DNA from 3 places in the Actinomadura gamaensis genome. Region 2 is predicted to be linked to each of the others. Evidence: predicted binding sites of a transcription regulator. Region 2 holds the regulator's gene; each other region holds the start of a gene.
The links. The regulator HrcA, encoded in region 2, represses chaperone genes, less so after heat shock. The targets are predictions, from matches to a motif close to TTGGCACTCTCNNNNNGAGAGTGCCAA.
Positions count from the first base shown of each region.

Region 1 (2,269 bases), on a different contig from region 2:
GCGGACGGCGTCCTCGATGCGGTGCTTGCGCTCCTTCAGCTCGACCTCGGTCGCCGCGCCGGCCTTGATGACGGCGACGCCGCCGGCCAGCTTGGCGAGGCGCTCCTGGAGCTTCTCGCGGTCGTAGTCGGAGTCGGTGCGCTCGATCTCGGTGCGGATCTCGTTGACCCGGCCCGCGATCTCGTTGGCGTCACCGGCGCCGTCCACGATCGTGGTCTCGTCCTTGGCCACCACGACCTTGCGGGCGCGGCCCAGCATGTCGAGGGTGGTGTTCTCCAGCTTGAGGCCCACGTCCTCGGAGATCACCTGGCCGCCGGTCAGGATGGCGATGTCGCCGAGCATCGCCTTGCGGCGGTCGCCGAAGCCCGGCGCCTTGACGGCGACGGACTTGAAGATGCCGCGGATCTTGTTGACGACCAGGGTCGCCAGCGCCTCGCCCTCGACGTCCTCGGCGATGATCAGCAGCGGCTTGCCGGACTGCATGACGCCCTCGAGGACGGGCAGCAGGTCCTTGTTGGCCGACGCCTTGCCCTGGACGATCAGGATGTACGGGTCGTCGAGGACCGCTTCCATCCGCTCGGGGTCGGTGACGAAGTAGGGCGAGATGTAGCCCTTGTCGAAGCGCATGCCCTCGGTGAGCTCGAGCTCGAGCCCGAAGGTGTTGCTCTCCTCGACGGTGATGACGCCTTCCTTGCCGACCTTGTCCATCGCCTCGGCGATCATCTCGCCGATCTGGGTGTCACCCGCGGAGATGGACGCGGTGGAGGCGATCTGCTCCTTGGTCTCGACGTCCTTGGCCAGCTTGGAGAGCTCCTCGCTGACCCGCTCCACGGCCGCCTCGATGCCCCGCTTGAGGGACATCGGGTTGGCGCCCGCGGCGACGTTGCGCAGACCCTCGCGCACCAGCGCCTGGGCCAGCACGGTCGCCGTCGTGGTGCCGTCGCCCGCGACGTCGTCGGTCTTCTTGGCTACTTCCTTGACGAGCTCGGCGCCGATCTTCTCCCAGGCGTCCTCGAGCTCGATCTCCTTGGCGATGGACACACCGTCGTTGGTGATCGTGGGGGCGCCCCACTTCTTCTCCAGCACGACGTTGCGGCCCTTGGGACCAAGGGTCACCTTCACGGCATCAGCGAGCTGGTTCATGCCGCGCTCGAGGCCGCGCCGGGCCTCCTCGTCGAACGCGATCATCTTTGCAGCCATAGGCTCCAAGTCCTCCCGGAACAGGGTGGCCATATACGGATCGAGCCGATGCCCGCGACGGACGACCCCTGCCGACGACTGCCATTCCGCCGCCGGTCACGGAGCCTCATCGCCCCGACCCAGTCTGTGGAGTTGTCACTCTCCACAGCAGAGTGCCAACGTTTGTTTAGCACTCTACCCTGCCGAGTGCAAGCGTCCGAACCCCTCCCGGAAGTCGTCGCCCGTGACCTCCGGACCCGGGCCCTCATCAGCGGAAGCACCGTTCCCGCTGGTCCGCGACGGGTGCGACCGCGACCCGCGATGCCCCACCGTCTGTCGGTAGTCCCGGAACGATCGCGGAACACGAGCACTAGGGAAGTGGGGGTTGGGGGTGGTCTGTTCGCCGCCGCCAGCGCACCTAACTTGTCTTGCTCCCCCTACGGCGGTTGAGCCAAGCGAAGAAGGCGCGAGAGGCTCTGATCGCGAACGAGGCGTCTCCGCCACCGTGCAGCGACTGTGTTCCGGTGAAGCTCGCGTTGGGGGCCTGGCGTCGTTCGTACTCGGCGTTGCTCTGCCCAGGAATGCGCTTCTCGGGTGCGGTCATCCATGCTCCAACAGTCGTTGCGGACCCTGCCTCAGGGTAGAAGTCCGGTTGCGGCGTAGCGACACTCTGACGCACTCTGCCCACCTCCGGTTGCTGACCTACAGCGACTGACCGCAGCCCTCGTACCGGTGCACGGCCGACGACCGGATCGGTTGCGCGTGCGCTGCTGGGAACCCCGTCCAGGCCCCTCCTGGACCCGGAGGGCACTCCCGCGCGCATCCGTCTGTCACGGGCTGAGCGCCGTTCGCGCGGGGTGAGGGTCGGTTCGAACGATCTTTAGGGGGGTTTGCCGGGCTCTAACCGGGGGTGTGTGAGGGTCTTCGGGCCGTCGGGGGTGGATCGCCGGAGTGGAGCGAGATGAGCGACTACGCGCGGTTCGCCGCCGCGGAGGTTGAGGACGCCAGGGCGCGGGCCGGGCGGCGGATGGAGCGGGTGCTGGCCGTCCAGGAGCGGCTCCGGGACGTCGTCGGGCGCGCGCGGAGCGAG
Region 1 is NZ_JBHSIT010000016.1:161,668-163,936, reverse strand. Features, by position in the region: gene groL (chaperonin GroEL) at 1-1,200, opposite strand, end outside; gene ACFPCY_RS39205 (YbaB/EbfC family nucleoid-associated protein) at 2,141-2,269, shown strand, end outside.
Region 1: the regulator HrcA is predicted to act here: its motif matches at 1,333-1,359, upstream of groL (chaperonin GroEL).

Region 2 (2,269 bases):
CGCGGCCGAGCAGTCCGGGCTCCAGGTCGGCGTAGGAGTTCACTTTGCCGAGGATGCGCCTCCACGCCTCGCCGGTCTCCATCCGCCAGCCCAGGGCGTCCAGCACGCCCTCCTTCCAGGGGATCCCGCGCGGCACGCGCGGCCACTCCCGGATGCCGACCACCGAGGGCTTGACCGCCTCCCAGATGTCGATGAACGGATGGCCCGTGACGAGCACGTGCGGCGACGACACCTGCGCGGCGATCCGGCTCTCCTTGGAGCCCGCCACCAGGTGGTCGACCAGCACGCCCAGCTTCCGGCCCTCGTCCGGGGCGAACTCCTCGACGATCGCGGGCAGGTCGTCCACGCCCTCCAGGAACTCCACGACGACGCCCTCGACGCGCAGGTCGTGCCCCCAGATCTTCTCGACGAGCTCGGCGTCGTGCGCGCCCTCGACGTAGATCCGCGACTCCTTGGCCACCCGCGCCTTCAGGCCCCGCACCGCGATCGAGCCGGACGCCGACCGCACCGGTCCCGCCGGCGCGGCCCGTTCCGGCCGCACCAGCGTCACCGGCCTGCCGTCGATGAGGAAGCCGGCCTTGGCGAGCGGGAAGATCCGCCGCCTGCCGTGCCGGTCCTCCAGCGTCACGCCGAACTTGTCGCAGCCGACGACCGCGCCGCAGAACCCGCTGGCGGGATCCTCGGCGACCAGGCCCGGCTCGGCCGGGACCTCCGGGATGGTGCCCTTCAGGGGCCGTCGCCAGTCGCCCGCCAGAACGTCGTCACCGTAGTCCTTGCTCCGCACGGTGGACGACAATAACGATTCACGGAGCGCGGCAGAACGCCCCGCCGGGCGCGGCGGCGCGCGGCGCGGGGGCCGAACCGGGCTCGGGGCGTATCCGCGACGGCCCCGCCGGGCCGTACACTTGGCACTCGTAAGTATGGAGTGCCAGTACGGGGGCAGGGGAGGTGACCACGTGCTCGACGACCGGAAACTCGCGGTCCTGCGCGCCATAGTCGAGGACTACGTCTCCACCAATGAGCCGGTCGGCTCCAAGGCCTTGGTGGACCGGCACAACCTCGGCGTGTCGCCGGCGACCATCCGCAACGACATGGCCGTCCTGGAGGAGCAGGGTTACATCGCGCAGCCGCACACCAGCGCCGGCCGGATCCCCACCGACAAGGGGTACCGGCTGTTCGTCGACCGGCTGTCCACGATCAAGCCGCTGTCCAAGGCGGAGCGGCGGGCCATCGAGACGTTCCTGTCCGGGGCCTACGACCTCGACGACGTGGTCGGCCGCACCGTCCGGCTGCTCGCCCAGCTCACCCGGCAGGTCGCGGTCGTGCAGTACCCGTCGCTGACCCGCTCGTCGGTCCGGCACGTGGAGCTGGTGCCGGTCGCGACCGGGCGGGTGCTGCTCGTCCTGATCACCAACACCGGGCGGGTGGAGCAGCGGGTGATCGAGACGCCCGCCGAGCTGCCCGAGGAATCGATCGGCCACCTGCGGGCGTTGCTCAACACGTGCCTGGACGGTCTCGCCTTCGGCGACGTCCCGGGCGCGGTCTCGGAACTTCCCGAGCAGGTCTCCCCGGAGGAGCGTCCCGTCGCCGCGGCGGTGCTGTCGGTCCTCCTGGAGACCCTGGTCGAGAAGCACGAGGAGAAGGTCGTCTTCGCGGGCGCCGCCAATCTCGCCGCGATGGACTTCTCGCGCAGCCTCCGGGACGTCCTGGAGGCGCTGGAGGAGCAGGTGGTGCTGATGAGGCTGCTCGGCGAGTCCGCCGACTCCTCTACTGTTACGGTTCGGATCGGCACGGAGAACCCCGACGAGGGGCTCCGTTCGACCTCCGTGGTCGCCGCCGGCTACGGCGTCGGCGACCTCACCCTGGCCCGCCTCGGTGTACTCGGGCCTACTCGGATGGACTACCCCGGCACGATGGGAGCGGTACGGGCAGTGGCACGCTACGTCGGACAGATCCTGGCGGGGTCGTAGGTGGCCAACGACTACTACGCGACCCTCGGCGTCCGCCGCGACGCCGGCGCGGACGAGATCAAGAAGGCGTACCGGAGGCTCGCGCGCGAGCTGCATCCCGACGTCAACCCCGATCCGGAGACGCAGGAGCGGTTCAAGGAGATCACCCAGGCGTACGAGGTGCTCTCCGACCCGAAGAAGCGCGAGATGTACGACCTCGGCGCCGATCCGTTCGCCCCGGGCGGCGGCGCGGGCGCGGGGGCCGGCGGCTTCGGCGCGGGCTTCCCGTTCAGCGACATCATGGACGCCTTCTTCGGCAC
Region 2 is NZ_JBHSIT010000001.1:936,922-939,190, forward strand. Features, by position in the region: gene ACFPCY_RS04330 (DUF3097 domain-containing protein) at 1-784, opposite strand, end outside; gene hrcA (heat-inducible transcriptional repressor HrcA) at 957-1,970, shown strand; gene dnaJ (molecular chaperone DnaJ) at 1,971-2,269, shown strand, end outside.

Region 3 (2,269 bases), on a different contig from region 2:
CACGAAAAGCCGCCCCTTCAGCTGCGTGAGTTCCGCCTTCGGAAAGGATGGGGCGAGCGTCACTTTCGCCGGCAGTCGTCCCTCCCGCCCCGCGGAGCGGCGCGCCTGTGCTGGCGAGCTGGACGGCAGTGCCGTCGCCGACGCGGACGGACGCCAGTTCGGCCAAGTCGAACGCGGCGAGGTTCGCTCGGGCGACCTCCGCAGTGAGCGGATCCAGTTCGACGCCGTCGCCCGGCACTCCGGCTCGTGCGCGCGCGATGAGGTCGGCTCCGATTCCGCAACCGACTTCCAACGTGCGGTGAATCTTTGGCAAATCCGCGAAGCGGCGTGCGCGGTGGGCGGCCACGCCCGCGCGCGTTGACTGCTCCAGTCCGGCCGGAGTGAAGAACATCCGGGACGCGTCGTCCCCGAACTTGGCGCGCGCCCGGTCGCGCAGCCGGAGCTGTGTCAGCGCGGCGTTCACGAGCTCCGCCGGGAAGCGTCCGCGCAGCCTGGTCGCGGTCGCGAGCAGGGCGGCCTCGGACAGGTCCGCGCCGTTCGCCTCGGCGAGCAGGTCCCGCCCGCGGGGTGTCAGGAGATCGCGGAACGCCTCGGTGTCCATAGCCTGGACGTTAGCGTCCGCCGGCGGTCGCCCGGCGGCGGGTTCCGGTGGTTCCCGACCGGGCTCGTGGCGGTTCGTGTTGACGGCTTACCGGGTCGGGCATAGTCTCCATGACTGGCACTCTCAGTGTGAGAGTGCCAAACAGCGACAAGGTCGGTCTGGCACCCGCGACGACAGGCCGGTCCAGGGTCGCCTCTCTCGTCATCTGTGCTGGTCGGCCCGTGAGGCCGGCCGAGGACCAATCGAAGGGGAGGTCTGATCGTGACGACCGCCACCAAGGTTGCTCTCAAGCCGCTTGAGGACCGCATCGTCGTCCAGCCGCTTGAGGCCGAGACCACCACCGCGTCGGGTCTGGTCATTCCCGACACCGCCAAGGAGAAGCCGCAGGAGGGCACCGTCCTCGCGGTCGGCCCCGGCCGTGTCGACGACAAGGGCCAGCGCGTCGAGCTCGACGTGAAGGTCGGCGACGTCGTGCTGTACAGCAAGTACGGCGGCACCGAGGTCAAGTACAACAACGAGGAGTACCTCGTCCTCTCGGCTCGCGACGTGCTCGCGATCATCGAGAAGTAATCACCGAGACGTGATGCACCCGCCCCGTCCGGCCGCCGTTGGCGGGCGGTCGGGGCGGCGCGCTTCATAGAGGAGATACACCGCATGGCGAAGATCCTGGAATTCGACGAGGACGCTCGCCGGGCTCTTGAGCGCGGCGTCAACGCTCTCGCGGACGCCGTCAAGGTGACGATCGGCCCGCGCGGCCGCAACGTCGTCATCGACAAGAAGTTCGGCGCGCCGACCATCACCAACGACGGCGTCACCATCGCCCGCGAGGTGGAGCTGGAGGACCCCTACGAGAACCTCGGGGCCCAGCTCGCCAAGGAAGTGGCGACCAAGACCAACGACATCGCCGGTGACGGCACCACCACCGCGACCGTGCTCGCCCAGGCGCTCGTGCGCGAGGGCCTGCGCAACGTCGCGGCCGGCGCGTCCCCGCTGTCGCTGAAGCGCGGCATGGACGCCGCCGCCCAGTACGTCTCCGACCAGCTCCTCAAGACCGCCCGCGAGGTGGAGGAGAAGGGCGAGATCGCGCACGTCGCGACCATCTCCGCCCAGGACGCCAAGATCGGTGAGCTGATCGCCGAGGCGTTCGAGAAGGTCGGCAAGGACGGCGTCATCACCGTCGAGGAGGCCCACACCATGGGCCTGGAGCTGGAGTTCACCGAGGGCCTCCAGTTCGACAAGGGCTACCTGTCCCCGCACATGGTCACCGACCCCGAGCGCATGGAGGCCGTCCTGGAGGACGCCTACGTGCTGATCGTGGACGGCAAGATCTCCAACGTGCAGGAGTTCCTGCCGCTGGCGGAGAAGGTCGCGCAGACCAAGAAGCCGCTGCTGGTCGTGGCCGAGGACGTCGAGGGCGAGGCCCTGGCGCTGCTGGTCGCCAACAAGATCCGCGGCACCTTCCTGTCCGTCGCCGTCAAGGCCCCCGGCTTCGGCGACCGCCGCAAGGCGATGCTCGGCGACATGGCCGTCCTCACCGGCGGCCAGGTCGTGTCGGAGGCGCTCGGCCTGAAGCTCGACTCCATCGGCGTCGAGGACCTCGGCCGCGCCCGCCGCATCACGGTCGACAAGGACTCCACCACCATCGTGGACGGCGCGGGCAGCGCCCAG
Region 3 is NZ_JBHSIT010000007.1:557,220-559,488, reverse strand. Features, by position in the region: gene ACFPCY_RS25600 (class I SAM-dependent methyltransferase) at 1-601, opposite strand, end outside; gene groES (co-chaperone GroES) at 863-1,171, shown strand; gene groL (chaperonin GroEL) at 1,256-2,269, shown strand, end outside.
Region 3: the regulator HrcA is predicted to act here: its motif matches at 716-742, upstream of groES (co-chaperone GroES).